DNA from 2 places in the Rhodococcus triatomae genome. Region 2 is predicted to be linked to the other one. Evidence: predicted binding sites of a transcription regulator. Region 2 holds the regulator's gene; the other holds the start of a gene.
What was found. Region 2 encodes LexA, which represses DNA repair genes until DNA is damaged. Its sites were predicted from a motif close to CGAACANNTGTTCG; they were not measured.
Positions count from the first base shown of each region.

Region 1: the regulator LexA is predicted to act here: its motif matches at 2,934-2,947, upstream of G4H71_RS00905 (SAV_6107 family HEPN domain-containing protein).

Region 1 covers NZ_CP048814.1:190,629-198,539, reverse strand. The annotation lists gene G4H71_RS00920 (LppM family (lipo)protein) at 1-466, opposite strand, end outside; gene G4H71_RS00915 (phytoene desaturase family protein) at 595-2,205, opposite strand; gene G4H71_RS00910 (GNAT family N-acetyltransferase) at 2,250-2,888, opposite strand; gene G4H71_RS00905 (SAV_6107 family HEPN domain-containing protein) at 3,056-3,535, shown strand; gene G4H71_RS00900 (SCO2097 family morphological protein) at 3,754-4,197, shown strand; gene mraZ (division/cell wall cluster transcriptional repressor MraZ) at 4,734-5,165, shown strand; gene rsmH (16S rRNA (cytosine(1402)-N(4))-methyltransferase RsmH) at 5,329-6,357, shown strand; gene ftsL (cell division protein FtsL) at 6,354-7,160, shown strand; gene G4H71_RS00880 (peptidoglycan D,D-transpeptidase FtsI family protein) at 7,167-7,911, shown strand, end outside.
Region 2 covers NZ_CP048814.1:4,159,839-4,167,749, forward strand. The annotation lists gene G4H71_RS19785 (1-phosphofructokinase family hexose kinase) at 1-194, opposite strand, end outside; gene G4H71_RS19790 (DeoR/GlpR family DNA-binding transcription regulator) at 191-958, opposite strand; gene G4H71_RS19795 (putative PEP-binding protein) at 1,173-2,909, shown strand; gene G4H71_RS19800 (uracil-xanthine permease family protein) at 3,046-4,323, shown strand; gene G4H71_RS19805 (acyl-CoA dehydrogenase family protein) at 4,403-5,545, shown strand; gene lexA (transcriptional repressor LexA) at 5,655-6,347, opposite strand; gene G4H71_RS19815 (sugar O-acetyltransferase) at 6,535-7,110, shown strand; gene G4H71_RS19820 (hypothetical protein) at 7,272-7,730, shown strand; gene nrdR (transcriptional regulator NrdR) at 7,906-7,911, shown strand, end outside.

The sequences.
Region 1 (7,911 bases), 800 kb from region 2:
CGTTCTCCAGGTCGGCCCGCGCCTCGAGGGACACCAGGTCGCCGCTGCGACGCAGGGACACCTGGAGGGTGCCGCTGGTCTGCTCCGACATCGACCCCAACTGACCGACGTCGCCGAACGTGAGATCCGAGAAGAATGCCTGGCTGCCGACGTATCCGTCCTTCCGGTACTCCTGTACCCGGATCTTGTCCGCGAGTGAACTCGGCGGGGTCAGCTGCGGTCCGAGGTCGTCCTCACTCGTGGGCACCGCGGCCGCGACGATCTGACCGGACACCCGGTCGTCCGCGGAGACACCCATCGACACCTGGACGCGCAGGCACCCGGTGAGTACGGGTACGAGCAGGAGACCGAGAGTCGCCACCGACACGATGCGACGGACGCGGGACCGGGACGCCGCATTCGTCTCCGCGGACGGGGCACGGCCGGCGGACCGGGACAGCAGGGATGACAGGTGCACGATCGTCATCGTGCCAGGGGAATCGGTGCCGCGTGAGGAACCCTGGCAGTGTGTCGGCTGCAGTGTGTCGGCTGCGGGCCGGTGACATTCGACGCGCCCGGCTCGGGAAGTCCGGCAGCGATGACATCCGACCCGGGTCAGCGCCCCCGGCGGCGCAGCAGGCCCCAGGCCCGGCGCAACAGCCGGGACTCGTCCAGGACCAGGCGTGCTGCGCTCCGCCCGCTGGCCCCGGAGACGCCGCCGCCAGGATGGGTCGAAGCGCCGGTCAGGTAGAGCCCCGGGGCGTGGGGGACGCGCTGCCCGGCGAGTTCCGGGACGGGCCGCCACATCATCATCTGGTCGAGCGTCATCTCCACGTGCATGACGTTTCCGCCGATGAGCCCCATCTCCCGTTCGATCTCCACCGGGGTCTGTACGTGACGCTGCCGTACCGATCCGGAGAAGCCCGGCGCGAACCGATCCATCTCGGCGACGATCCGATCGGCCTCGGATTCGCCGAGGTCGGCCCAGGACCGGTGCCCCGCGACCCGGTGGGGATGCCACTGCGACCACAACGTCACCTGATGCTCACCCGGTGGGCTGATCGTCGGGTCGATTCCGCTGAAGCTCATACCCAGCACGGCCGGACGAGGGGGGAGTTCGCCGGCGAGCGCGGCGGCGTGGGCGGTCCGTAGTCGGGCTCGGTCGTCGACCAGGAGTTGTAGGCCCGTCGTCGCATCCGTGGGAGTCGGCGCGCTCGGATAGTGCGGAAGGTCGGAGGTGGCGAGCCTGAGCACCATCCCGATTCCCGGCCCGACCCGGATCCGGCGACGCCAACCGTCGAGCACCTCGCGGGAGTAGCCGCCGCGTTCGAGGAGTTCGAGGGTGGTCAACACGTGGCAGCCCGCCACCACGGCGTGCGAGCGGAGCCGGCGTCCGGACTCGGTCGTCACGACCCAGCCGCTGCCCTCCGGGCGCATCGAGACGGCTCCGTCGCCGAGCGTGACGGCATCGTGGCCGAGTGTGGCGGCGAGCTTCGCCCTCAGTGCGCTCGTCAGTGCCCCGCTGCCGCCGACGGCCCGACCGGGCGGCAGGGTGTGCATGAGTGCGGCGAACCCCACCATCGGGGCGGTTCCCGGCTCGGACATCGGCGGCCCGGACTGGGCGCCGAACCAGGCGAGCGCGGCCTTGAGTCGCTCGTCGTCGAAGTACTCGTCGAGGAGGGCGTCACCGGGGGCGAGGAATTGGCGGGACAGATCGAGATTCCCCCCGTCGGCCTCGAGCCCCCAGAACGAGGCGAACAGGTGCCCGCCGCTCGGAGGGGCGGAGAAGGCGCGCATCACCCGTGCGCTCCGTGGGCCCCACACGTCGACGAAGCGGTGGTACGCGTCCGCGTCCCGGGTACCGCAGGACTGTTCGATGGAGCGGCAGGTGGCGTCGAGGCTGCGGTGGAAGACGATGCCCGGGCGCTCGTCGCCGGGAGGGCTCGGGGCGAATGCCCACGGGTCACAGTCGAGGTAGCGCAGTCCGTGTGCGGCGAGATCGAGTTCCTCGATGATGCCGGTGTGCCGGATCATGATGTGCGCCGACGACCCACGGTCCACCTGATGGCCGGGGAATCGTTCGACGGTCGAGACCGCGCCGCCGGCGACGGTGTCGCGTTCGAGCACCGTGACGTCACGCCCGGCTTCGGCCAGATAGCAGGCCGCCACCAGTGCGTTGTGTCCGGAGCCGATCACCACCACGTCGGTCGTGCGGCTCACGCTCATACGGCCCACGGTATCGAAGCGGTACCCCTGCGGAAGCGGTGGGCCTACCGGGGTGCGGCGTCGTCGACGGCCCCCGGCAGCGGGAGACCGCGCCCCAGTACGGCGAACGGGCGGGCGTCGCCCGTGAAGCGGAAGTGGCGCAGGACGTCCTGGAAGCCGAAACGGCGGTACAGCCGCCACGCCCGGTTGTCCTCGCCGCTCACCTCCGGGGTCGAGAGCAGGACGGCCCCTTCGGAACGATCGGCCAGCAGCAGGCGTAGCAGCGCCTCGCCGATCTGCTGCCCCTGTGCGTCGGGGCGCACGTGCAACTCCGTGAGTTCGAAGTAGTCGTCGAGCAGGCCGTGAATCTGGCCCGGGTTCCACCCGGACCGGCGCAATCCGGTGCCGACCTGCTGATACCACCACTGTCGGGGTGCGCCGTGGTAGCCGTAGGCGACGCCCACCAGTTCCCGTGCGGACTCCGTTCCGCGGTTCGCTCCGACATCGAAGGCACCGACGCATCGCCACCCGGGGCGGTGCATGTGCTCGGTCCACATGGGTGCGCGATGGAACTCGGTGCCGCGCGGATAGCCCATGGCCGCGACGTACACCGCCAGAGCCTCGTCGAGATGGCTGCGGAACTCAGCGGGGGAGAGTTCGACGGCGGTGGGGGTCGAGTGAGCGTTGGTAGCGACCGTCCTCACCTTTCTCTTGAGTCGTGTCGGAGGGTGCAGCTATATTGAATATGTCGAACGAGTGTTCGATACCGGTGCTCCGGTGATGCCCGAGGGAAGCGGGCATCACCGGGCGCTCGGGTTCCAGCCGAATCGCTCCCGGCGGCTGCCCGGGGCTTCCGGAGGTGATCGATGTGGTGACCGATCGGACTACTCCTACCCGCGCTACTTCTACCCGCGCTACTCCCACACGCGGTGTCGCGCCCGGTGCGAACGCGCCCACGCCGCGCGCCGCACGAGAGCTGCTGGCGCGTGCGGATCTCCTGCTGTCCGAGTCCATCGGCGCCCACTCGCCCCAGGATCAGTTCCTCGGCGCGTACCTGGCGGCGCTGCGTGGAGCGGGGGCGGTGCTGGCGGCCGTGGAGGGGCCGGGTGGCATGCGGGGGAGTCGCACGCGCAACGCCTGGCTGAGGCTCGCCGGTGCGGCGCCCGAGTTCACGGCCTGGGCGGACCACTTCGCCGGATACTCGGCCACCCGCTCCGCCGTCGAGGCGGGCGGTGCCCGGTCGCTGTCGGGGGAGGAGGCAGACCGATTCTTCGTCGACGTCGGGCGTTTCCTCCACGAGGTGGAGTCCTTCCTCGTCGGGTCCGCGCAGCCGGATCTGCGTGCTTCGTGAGGGCCCGACGGTCCGGGACCGGCCGTCCACTGCGATAATTCCGGTGTGCAGCATTGCTTCCCGGAGCGGTTCCGGGAAAATGTTGTCCAACTCGTACTCCGAGTAGGTGGTACGGGGATCGATGTGCTCGTATTATTAACATCAGGTAGCCGCCAAAGTCGTCTACCCACCGTCTGGACCCCAGATGGTGGCCACCATCCAGTGCCGGGGGAGGTACCGTGCCACTCTCCGAGCACGAGCAGCGCATGCTCGACCAGATCGAGAGCGCTCTCTATGCCGAGGACCCCAAATTTGCCTCCAGTGTGCGAGGCGGTCGCCTGCGGGCGACCTCGAGTAGGCGCCGTCTGCAAGCCGTGGCCTTGTTCGTCCTGGGCCTCGTGCTACTCATCGCCGGCGTCGCCCTTCCGATCAGACTGGGCGGATTCCCGATCCTGAGTCTGTTCGGATTCATCGTCATGTTCGGTGCCGGAGTACTGCTCCTGTGGGGTGGGTCCGGATCGAAGGCCGAGGCGGAGGAGGATCCCGCGGATCCGTCGCCGTCCGGTGGGAAACCGCGCGGTCGCAGCAGCGGCGGCCGAGGCGGAGGAGCCGGGCGCAACAAGGGTGGTGGCTTCTCTTCTCGGATGGAAGACCGCTTCCGCAAACGGTTCGAACAGGAGTAGGCCTCCCCGGCTCCGGTAGCGCCAGCCCGCGCACTCGTCGACTGCAGGCGGCGTGACACTTCGGTGTCACGCCGCCTGCAGTCGTCTGTGCCGACGGTGATCGGTGGTCGTCTTCGCCGACGGTGACCCCGCGAGCACACCGTGCCCCGTGTGCGAGACGAGGAGCGCGGTCACGGTTGCCATCCGGTATCTCCCACTTCTCCCCACTCACGGCCCGAGTGGATTCAAGGGGTGGGGAAGTTCTCTCCGGAATGTCCTCGACCTGCATGTTTCCGCGGTGGCATGGGGGAGCCTGCTCATCGGCCGGTGGATTCGCCATGCCGTGGCAACGATCACGCCAAATTTCTCCCCACCCCTCCCCACCTGCCTTGACCAGCAAGTACCCGGTTAATCGTCGTGATCGCGCCGCAAAACTGCCGAAGTGGTGGGGGAGAGTGGGGTAATGTGGGGCTCGGCGGTGACCGGAAGCGATCCGCTCGAGCACAAGCGTTCGGCGCCGGCACAGGCGTCGAGCCCACCCGGTGGGAGGTGTCGAGATGTTCCTCGGTACCTACACGCCCAAGCTCGACGACAAGGGGCGACTCACGTTGCCGGCAAAGTTTCGGGACGCACTGGCGGGAGGGGTCATGGTCACGAAGAGTCAGGACCACAGCCTGGCCGTGTATCCGCGCGAGGAGTTCGTGGCGCTCGCCCGCAAGGCGGCCGCCGCCTCCCGGAGCGATCCCGAGGCGCGCGCATTCGTCCGCTCGCTGGCCGCCGGAACGGACGAGCAGTTTCCCGATGCCCAGGGGCGCATCACCCTCTCGGCAGAACACCGCAGGTACGCGAGCCTCGCCAAGAACTGTGTGGTCACCGGGTCGGTCGACTTCCTCGAGATCTGGGATCTCGACGCCTGGGAGAACTACGTGGCCGAGAACGAGGAGAACTACTCGCAGGCGACCGGAGCCGGGATCGGCGACATCGTCTGACCCTGCGAGTGTCACGAGGCCTCTGCCCGAACGGACCCTGACGCACTTCCCCAGCGCCAGGTTCCCTCGGACAGGGACCTCGGGACATTCGCCCCGTCACCGGCCATCCACTCCCGACCACCAACCAGCCGATCCGAAGACCACGAGCCGAACCGGAGGAGTCATGGTGGACGACGAGGTGAACACCCCCTCGCCTTCCGGCGACCAGCCCTCCGGGGACTTCGGCCATGTTCCGGTGATGTTGACCCGGGCCGACGAGTTGCTCGGGCCCGCAGTCGTCCGCGACGGCGAGGCCGGAGACGGTGCGGTCTTCGTCGACGGAACGCTCGGCCTCGGTGGTCATTCCGAACACTTCCTGAGCACCTACCCGCGGCTGCGCCTGATCGGTCTGGACCGAGACCCGAAGGCCCTCGCCATCGCGGGCGAGCGGCTGGGGCGCTTCGGCGACCGGGTCACGCTGGTGCGCACCCGCTACGACGGGATCGCCGAGGCGCTCGAGGGCGCAGGGCTCGCGCGCACCGAGTCGGTGTCCGCCATCCTGTTCGACCTCGGTGTCTCGTCGATGCAGCTCGACGAGGCGGACCGCGGGTTCGCGTACTCGGTGGACGCGCCGCTGGACATGCGGATGGACCCGACCGGGGGCATCACCGCCGCGGATGTGCTCAACACCTACGGTCACGGAGATCTGGCGCGAATCCTCAAGACCTACGGCGAGGAGCGATTCGCCGGAAAGATCGCCTCGGAGATCATCCGGCAACGTGAGCGCGCGCCGTTCTCGACCAGCGCCGAACTGGTCGAGTTGCTGTATCGGGCGATCCCGGCGGCGACTCGCCGTACCGGCGGGCACCCGGCCAAGCGCACGTTCCAGGCGTTGCGTATCGAGGTCAACTCCGAACTCGATTCGCTGCGTGCGGCGGTCCCGGCTGCTCTCGACGCCCTCGAGGTGGGAGGACGGGCCGTGTTCATGTCGTACCAGTCACTGGAAGACCGCGTCGTCAAGGCAGAGATCACCCCGCGAACCAAGTCGCGCAGCCCCGAGGGGCTGCCGGTCGAGTTGCCGGGGACGGGTCCGGAGTTCCGGCTGCTGACCCGGGGCGCCGAACGAGCGTCCGAGCAGGAAACAGAGGAGAACCCACGATCGGCGCCGGTACGGGTACGGGCCGTCGAGAGAATCGCCAGGAGGGCGGCATGACTGTAGAGGTGCGTTCGACCGTGACGCGTCCGACCCGCGAGCGTCGGTCGGGAGCTGCCGCTCGGGCGTACCAGAAGCGGTCGCAGCGAGCCGCGTCACGGGCCGGTGCCGCCGTCCCCGAGGCGGCCGGTGGTGCGTCCGTGCGCCGCCGTGCGGGGTCGGTGGCCGCCCGGATCCCGTTCGTGGCGACCATCATCGGCCTGCTGTCGCTGGGCTTGGCGGTGACCCTGTTGCTCACCACCCGCGCCGCCGAGGATTCGTACCTGCTGAGCAGTGCGCGGGCGCACAACCAGTCGCTGACCGAGCAGAAGTCCGCTCTCGAACGTGACGTGCAGACGGCGAACTCCGCACCCCGACTCGCGGAGGAAGCGGCCGCGCTCGGGTTGGTTCCCGCGACCGATCCCGCTCGCCTCGTCGTCCATCCCGACGGCACCGTCGAGGTGGTCGGCACACCGAAGCCGGCCGACGGGACCCCGGTTCCTCCGCTGGACCGGCGTCCGGCCGCGACCGATCCGACCAGGCCCGGTGCCGAACGGCAGGCACCGGCGGCCGGCCCGAACTCGTCGACGCACGAGGAACTGCAGCGGGTGACGCCGCGGCCGCAGGACCGCGCCGAGACCCCCGGCCGGGACGACACCGAACGCAGCGCAGCGGGGATGAGCCCGGTGCCGGCACCCGCCGCGCAGCCGCCGGCTGCCGGGGAGCCCGCCACGCCGCGTCCCGGGAATGTTCCACCTGCGGAGGTGAGCGGTGAACAATTGGTTCCCGTGACGAACGAGACCTCGCCGCCAGCCGGACAGTAGCCGCCCGTGGTTCGCCAACCTCCGCTCCGCCGCCCGGCGAGCCGGCCCCGCCGTCCTGCCGACGGCGGCGCCGCCTCGTTCCCGTTCCGGAACCGGATAGCCCGCATCGTCATGATCGTCGCGCTGATCCTCGCTGCCGGGAAGTTGTTCCACATCCAGGCGATCGATGCACCGCGCCTGTCCGCGGAGGCGGCCGGCCAGCGGACCACGACGATGGTCGATCCGGCCTTGCGTGGGCCGATCGTCGACCGTGAGGGTCGACCGATCGCGTTCACGATGGAGGCGAAGGCCCTCACGTTCCAACCCGTGCGGGTGCGCAAGGAACTCGAGGAGGCCCGCGCCGAGGACCCGGACGAGCCGGAGGTCGACGAGCGGCTCGAGGAGATCGCGGAGGCGATCCACGATGCGCTCGGCGATGCGGCGCCGGAGAAGGACCTGCTCGAGAAGTTGAAGAGCGACGACACGTTCGTCTATCTCGCGCGCAACGTCGAGCCGGTGATCGCCTCGGCGATCGGGGACGAGTTCCGCGAGGTCGGTCTCGAGCGGCAGGACGTGCGGCAGTACCCGGGAGGTTCTCTCGCGGCGAACCTGGTCGGCGCCACCGGGTGGGACGGTCACGGCCTGCTCGGGCTCGAGGACGCACTCGATTCGACGCTCGCGGGCACGGACGGCTCGCAGACGTACGACCGCGGGTCGGACGGGGCGATCATCCCGGGCAGCTGGCGGGACAAGCAGCCGGCCGTGGACGGGT
Region 2 (7,911 bases):
GGATCGTCGTCGGCGGCGGGGAGCACCGCGAGCGCAGGAACACCGGAGGCGGCCAGCGCACGCGCCACGTTGACGCCCTTTCCGCCGGGGTCGTCGGTCGAGCCCGTGGCGCGCAGGACGGCACCGCGTTCGAGTGGGCCGCCCAGTTCGACGGTGCGGTCCACACTGGGGTTGGCGGTCAGCGTGACGATCATGCCGTCACCACCTCGATTCCGTGTCGGGTCAGTTCCTCGCGATCCACGGGATCGATTCCCGCGTCGGTGACCAGGACGTCGACCGCGTCCGCGGGGGCGAAGCTGACGAGATACTCGCGTCCGAGCTTCGAGGAGTCGGCGACGGCGACGACCTGCCTGGCACTGCGGACCATCGCGCGTTTGACCGCGGCCTCCTCGGGGTCGGGTGTGGACAGGCCGTGTTCCACACTGAGCGCGTTGGTTCCGACGAAGGCGACGTCGACGCGAAGGACGTCGAGTGCCCGGAGGGTGTCCTCGCCCACCGCCGCCTGGGTGACCCCGCGGACCCGTCCACCGAGTAGCTGCAGGGTGATCGCAGGCAGGCCCGCCAGGCGGGCGGCGATCGGCACCGAGTTGGTGATGACGGTGAGTTCACGATCGGTGGGGATCGAGGGGAGCATCCGGGACGTCGTGGTGCCCGCGTCGAGCAGGATGCTTCCCCCGGCGGCGGGAAGGAACTCGAGCGCGCGCTTGCCGATCCGGTCCTTGAGATCGGTCCGGGTGCTCTCCCGTTCGGCGAGTACCGGCTCGGTGACGGTGAGCGACGTGGCCGGGACGGCTCCGCCGTGTACGCGGCGGACGAGCCCCTGGCGTTCGAGTACGGCCAGATCCCGGCGGACGGTTTCCGTCGTCACCCCGAACCTGTCGGCGAGTTGGGTGACGGACGATCGTCCGCGCTGCGCGACGAGCGAGGACATCGCCTGCTGCCGTTCCTCCGGGTACATCGGTCCTCGTCTCTCGGTTCGCGTCATGTCTCGTGTGTGCCGTCGCGGGCCGTATGCGCCAGATCACACGATGTGTTGGTTTATGTTGTTTTACGCCTGAATGTGTTGACAAGTCAAGACCTGGATGTAATGTTCCTCACAGGACGTCGAGTGGGTCTGCGTCGAGCGGACCGGCACTCGCGCGTCGTTGCGCCAATGCTGTGAGGAGGACGGGATGGCCCCGGAGGTCGATTCGACGAAGGCCGATTCGGAGAAGGTCGACGAGGAGAAGACGGTGCCTGCGGCGCCCCACACGGCGGAGGAGCTGACGGGCACGCCCGTCGTGGCAGGCATCGTCTCTGCCCCCGTGGTGGTGCTCGGCCCCAGGCCCCTGGCCCCGGCGGGGCTGCCGCGTATCGGCGAATCGGGACGGGACGCCGAGACCGAGCGGTTCCGCTCTGCTGCGGCGACCGTGGCGGAGCGGCTGCGCGGGCGGGCCGCGCACGCTTCCGGAGCGGCCGCCGAGGTACTTCAGGCCAACGCGGCGATGGCAGCCGACCGGGGCTGGCTGTCGGCCGCCGAGAAACTGATCGCCGCAGGCGCTCCGGCCGGCGAGGCCGCGGCGGCGGCCACCGAACAGTTCGTCGAGATGTTCACCAGGATCGGCGGCATGATGGCCGAGCGGGTCACCGACCTGCGTGACATACGTGACCGGGTGCTGGCCGAGTTGGCGGGTGATCCGGAGCCGGGAGTGCCCGAGCCGGACGTCCCGTCGATCCTCTGCGCCCGGGATCTCGCTCCGGCCGATACCGCGGGACTCGACCCCGGACGGATCGTCGGCCTGGTCACCGAACTGGGCGGACCCACCAGTCACACCGCCATCATCGCCCGCCAACTGGGTATTTCGTGTGTGGTCGCCGCCGCGGGCGTCGCCGCGGTCCCGGCGGGAACGTCCGCGATGCTCGACGGCTCCCGGGGCGTCCTGGTCGTGGACCCGGACCCGGACGTCGCCGCGGCGGCGGTCGCGGCGGACGTCGAGGCCCGGCGCAGAATCGGAAACTGGACCGGCCCGGGACGCACGAGCGACGGGGTCGGGGTGGCAATTCTCGCCAACGTGCAGGACGGCGCGGGTGCACGCGCCGCACGTCGGACCCCGGCGGAGGGCGTCGGGCTGTTGCGTACCGAACTCGCCTTCCTCGACCGCACCGTCGAACCGTCGGTCGAGGAGCAGTCCGACATCTACGCGGAGGTCCTCGAGGCGTTTGCCGGGGACAAGGTGGTGATCCGGACGCTCGACGCCGGGTCCGACAAGCCGCTCGCATTCGCCGACCACCCCGACGAGGCCAATCCGGCGCTCGGGGTACGTGGTGTCCGGATCGCCCGTGCGGATCCGGGCCTGCTCACCCGGCAGCTCGACGCCGTCGCGGTGGCGGCGCAGCGGACACGGACCTCTCCCTGGGTGATGGCACCGATGATTGCCACGGCGGCCGAGGCCGAGGAGTTCGCGGGACTCGTACGGGAACGGGGGCTCGTGCCGGGGGTGATGGTCGAGATTCCCGCGGCGGCGCTGCAGGCCGATCGGATTCTCGAACACGTGGACTTCCTGTCCATCGGCACCAACGACCTCACCCAGTACACGATGGCTGCCGATCGCATGTCACCGGAACTCGCAGTGCTCACCGATCCGTGGCAGCCGGCGGTGCTCTCGCTCGTCGCGCGTACCGCGGAAGCGGGTGCTGCCGTGGGGAAGCCGGTCGGGGTGTGCGGGGAGGCGGCAGCCGATCCGCTGCTCGCCTGTGTGCTGGTCGGGCTCGGGGTCACCTCGTTGTCGGCGGCCGCTGCCGCCCTGCCCGCCGTCGGCGCGGCAGTGGAGTCGGTCTCGGCTCGGCAGTGCAGAAGCGCCGCGGAGGCAGTTCTCGCGACGACCGATCCCGCGGCGGCCCGCGCCGCGGCGGCCGAGGTGCTCACCTAGGTCGGTGGCCGGGTGCGTGTGCTCGGACTCCACGAGAATCCGGGCTCGCCGGGCGGTGGACTGCGGGCGTCCCTACTATCTAGCGATTGTGACCAGAGACGAAGCGGACGCCGACTCGGCGAGCAGCGCCACCACGATGTTCGGCTGGACTCTGCACGGCGACGGCCGCAGGATCACCGACGGGGAGGTCGTCGCCCCGCACGAGCGACTCACCTGGCCGCGCACGGTCGGCATCGGCATGCAGCACGTGATCGCGATGTTCGGCGCGACGCTGCTGGTCCCGACGATCACCGGCTTTCCGGTCACCACCACCCTGCTGTTCTCCGGTATCGGCACCGTGCTGTTCCTGCTGATCACCCGGGGCCGCGTCCCGAGCTACCTGGGCTCGTCGTTCGCGTTCATCGCGCCGCTCACCGCCGCCCAGGGATCCGGCCCTGCGGCGCAGCTCGGCGGCGTCGTCGCCGCGGGAGTGGCGCTGCTGGCCGTCGGCATCGTCGTGCGGCTGAGCGGCGCCCGCATCATCGACGTGGTGATGCCTCCGGTGGTCACCGGCGCCGTGGTGGCGCTCATCGGCCTCAACCTCGCCCCGGTGGCGGCCGGCTCCTACGAGGCGCAGCCGTTGATCGCGACGGTGACCCTGGCGTCGATCCTGCTGGTCACCGTGCTCGGTCCCGGCCTGATCGGACGGCTCGGCATCCTCGTCGGAGTGGTGGCGGGGTGGGTGTTCGCCACGGTCACGGGCGGCCTCGCCGACGAGCGGGTCGCGGCCCTGCGGGACGCCGCCTGGTTCGGGCTGCCCGAGTTCCGCGGCCCGGCGTTCGAATGGTCGGTCATCGCGTTGACCCTGCCGGTGGTGATCGTGCTGGTCGCGGAGAACGTCGGGCACGTCAAGGCCGTCGCCGCCATGACCGGCAAGTCGCTCGACGACGTCGCCGGAAACGCCCTCGTCGGGGACGGACTGGCCACCACTCTCGCCGGATTGGGCGGGGGCTCGGGCACCACCACCTATGCCGAGAACATCGGCGTCATGGCGGCCACGCGCGTGTATTCCACCGCGGCCTACTGGGTGGCGGCAGCCACCGCGATCGTGCTCGCGTTCTCACCGAAGTTCGGTGCGCTGGTGTTCACCGTGCCCGACGGGGTGATCGGAGGCGCCACGCTGGTGCTCTACGGACTCATCGGCATCCTCGGGGTACGGATCTGGACGGACGCGAAGGTCGACTTCACCGATCCGGTGAACCTCACCGTCGCCGCGGCGGCTCTCGTCGCCGGCGTCGGCGACCTCACCCTCACGATCGGATCCGTCGAGCTCGGGGGCATCGCGTGGGGGTCGGTGGGCATCCTGGTCGCCTACCCGGCGTTGCGAGAACTCGCTGCATGGCGCAACAAGTCTGCTCGCGGTCACGAATCCTGATCGCCTGAGTCATACACCACACCGGCCGCTGGGCTTACCGTCGAGTCAGGTACATCCAGCTATCGAAAGAGGAGTCGGCGTGGAGCGCACCCTGTTCGAACCGGAGCACGAGCTGTTCCGGGAGTCCTACCGCAAGTTTCTGGACCAGCATGTCGCCCCGAACCATGCGAAGTGGGAAGAACAGAACATCGTCGACCGCAGCGTGTGGGTCGAGGCCGGCAAGCAGGGCTTCCTCGGCACCGCGGTCCCCGAGGAGTACGGCGGCGGGGGAGTCGTCGACTTCCGCTACAACGCGATCGTCACCGAGGAGACCACCCGCGGCGGCTACAGCGGGATCGGATTCACGCTCCACAACGACGTGGTCGCCCCGTATCTGCTCGAGCTCGCGAACGAGGAGCAGAAGCAGCGTTGGCTCCCCGGGTTCGCGTCCGGCGAGATCATCACCGCCATCGCGATGACCGAGCCCGGCACCGGTTCCGACCTGCAGGGCATCAAGACCCGCGCGGTGCGGGACGGGGATCACTGGATCCTCAACGGGTCGAAGACGTTCATCACCAACGGCATCAACGCGGACCTGGTGATCGTCGTCGCGCAGACGGATCCCGACAAGGGAGCCCAGGGATTCAGCCTCCTCGTCGTCGAGCGCGGTATGGAGGGCTTCGAGCGGGGCCGCAATCTCGACAAGATCGGGATGAAGGCCCAGGACACGGCCGAACTCAGCTTCACCGACGTGCGGGTGCCCGCGGCCAATCTTCTCGGCCAGGAGGGCATGGGCTTCCTCTACCTGATGAAGAACCTCCCCCAGGAGCGCCTGTCCATCGCCGTCGTCGCGGTGGCCGCGATGGAGACGGTTCTCGAGCAGACGATTCAGTACTGCCGAGACCGCAAGGCATTCGGAAAGTCCATCGGGAAGTTCCAGAACACCCGGTTCGAACTGGCGGGACTGGCCACCGAGACCGAGATCGCACGCGTCTTCGTCGACAAGTCGATCGAGCTGCTCAACGAGGGCAAGCTCACCGTCCAGGAAGCCGCGATGGCCAAGTGGTGGACGACGGAGAAGCAGGTCGAGCTCATCGATCGCTGCCTGCAGCTGCACGGTGGCTACGGCTACATGAAGGAGTACCCCGTCGCGAAGGCGTACATGGACTCGCGAGTGCAGACGATCTACGGGGGCACCACGGAGATCATGAAGGAGATCGTCGGCCGCGGGCTGAATCTCTGACACCGCGCGATCTCCGAACACCGCACGACCGGCAGACGAACGAGGGGCACGGCGACCGCCGTGCCCCTCGTTCGTGTCCGTGCGGCCCGTTGCCGGATGCCGGCCGCCGTCAGATCTTGCGCATCACCGTGACGACCTTGCCGAGAATGGTCGCGTCGTTGCCGGGAATCGGCTCGAAGTGCGGATTGTGCGGCATGAGCCAGACCTGCCTGCCCGAGCGCTTGAAGGTCTTCACGGTGGCTTCACCGTCGATCATGGCGGCCACGATGTCCCCGTTGTCGGCGACGTTCTGCTGCCGCACGACCACCCAGTCGCCGTCGCAGATCGCGGCGTCGATCATCGATTCACCGACGACCCGGAGCAGGAACAGCGAACCCTGCCCGACCAACTCGCGTGGGAGGGGGAAGACATCCTCGATGGACTCCTCGGCGAGAATCGGCCCACCCGCGGCGATCCGACCGAGGACCGGCACGAAGGTCGGTTCGGGGTGGGTGCCGGAGAGATCGGCAGCGGTACCTGCCGCCGGCCGCTGTGGGGCGCGATCGGTGGTGTCGTCGAGGCCACGCACATCGACGGCTCGGGGGCGATTGGGGTCGCGGCGGAGGAATCCCTTGCGTTCGAGCGTCCGGAGCTGGTGCGCCACAGACGAAGTCGAGGTCAATCCGACGGCGTCCCCGATCTCCCTGATGCTCGGCGGATAGCCGCGCTCCTGTACCGACTCACGGATGACTTCGAGGACGCGCCGCTGCCGTTCGGTGAGCGTCGCCGTGGTGGGGCGGCCGCTCGAGCTGTCGTCCTTCATGGTGGAAGCCTCCGTGTCGTCCCTCCCGCCGGCGTGACTCGTGGGAGAGAATAGGATTCGAGTGTCGATATGACATGAATGTAGCCGGATTCCTTCGCAGTATCAAACACTTGTTCGACCGTCGTGTCGCGTGGCGGGGATGCTTCGACGACCCGACCGCGCACCGTCCCGTGGGTACTGTCGGCGCATGGACGAATCTCCGGAACCGCTCTCTCACAAGGCGCGCATGCTGGCCGGCGAGCTCTATCGCGACGACGATGTCGAACTGGTGTCCGAGCGGCGTGCCTGTCGACGCCTCCTCGACGAGTTCAACGGGGCCGCTGCGGACGAGGACGAGCGCAGGCGCGCTGTTCTCGAGCGGCTGCTCGGCGCGCTCGGTGCCGACTCGTGGATCATGCCGCGCTTCGCGTGCGATTACGGCGGCAACATTCGCATCGGAGCGAATACCTTTCTCAACTACGACGCGATCCTGTTGGACTGTGCCCCGATCGTCATCGGTGACGACGTGTCGATCGGGCCGCGCGTGCAACTTCTCACCGCGTTGCACCCGATCGACGATCACGAGGCGCGGCGGACGCGATGGGAGAGTGCGGCACCCGTGACGATCGGGAACAACGTGTGGCTGGGCGCGGGCGTGATCGTCTGTCCGGGCGTGAGCATCGGGGACGACGCCGTGGTGGGTGCCGGAAGCGTCGTGACCAGGGATGTTCCGGACCGGGTGCTCGCGGTGGGGAATCCGTGCCGGACCGTCCGAGCCCTGTGAGGGACCTCATTCCTTCGAACGGGTGAGCGAGGAAATCGCTCGGAATGCGCGACATTGTCGGTCGACCGTGGTAGAAATCGAACATGCGTTCCACGAACGCGTGTTCGATTCGTGAGCGGCCCGAGCGAGAAGGTGCGGACCGCCGGCAGCGGAGGTAAGCCATGAGCAACGCAGTTCTGCAGCGGAGAGAGGCTCTACACCGGAGTGGGACTCGTCCGGCGCGGGCGGGCCGCGACAGGTCTCGCCCCGCCACCGGCCGGGTGCAATACGGGCACGCCAGGTGGGTGTCCGACGCCCCGCACGGGGAAATCGCGGACATCGGGTGGCGCACCTTCTTCGCGGGTGCGGCGGCCACGGCGCTCGTCGTGCTCGGTCTGGTCGGCATCGCGGGTGTGGTGGCGAACCCCGCGGTCCCGGTGGCGCCGGGAGGGCCGGGAACGCCCGCCGGGACGGTGTCGGTCGAGGTGGCGGCCGGAGAGTCGCTGGCGGAGGTGGCGGCGCGGGCGGTGCCCGGCGTCCCGGTCGATCGTGCGGTGCGGCAGATCCGCGATCTCAATGCGTTGCCCGTCGGTGCTCCCGCTCCCGGCGCGGAGTTGCTGGTGCCGGCGCCCAATCGTTGACGTGCGCTGAATGAGACCGGGATCGAAGGGGCAGGTAGGCTCGACGACTGTCAGCCATACCACCTCGAGTGGTCGCGTCGGTTCGGTGCGTCCGCGATGTGAATCAGTCCTCGCCGGTTCGCTCTCGGACGGAGCCGGGGGTTGCGGCCACGACGGCCTCGACGAAGGACAGACGATGCAT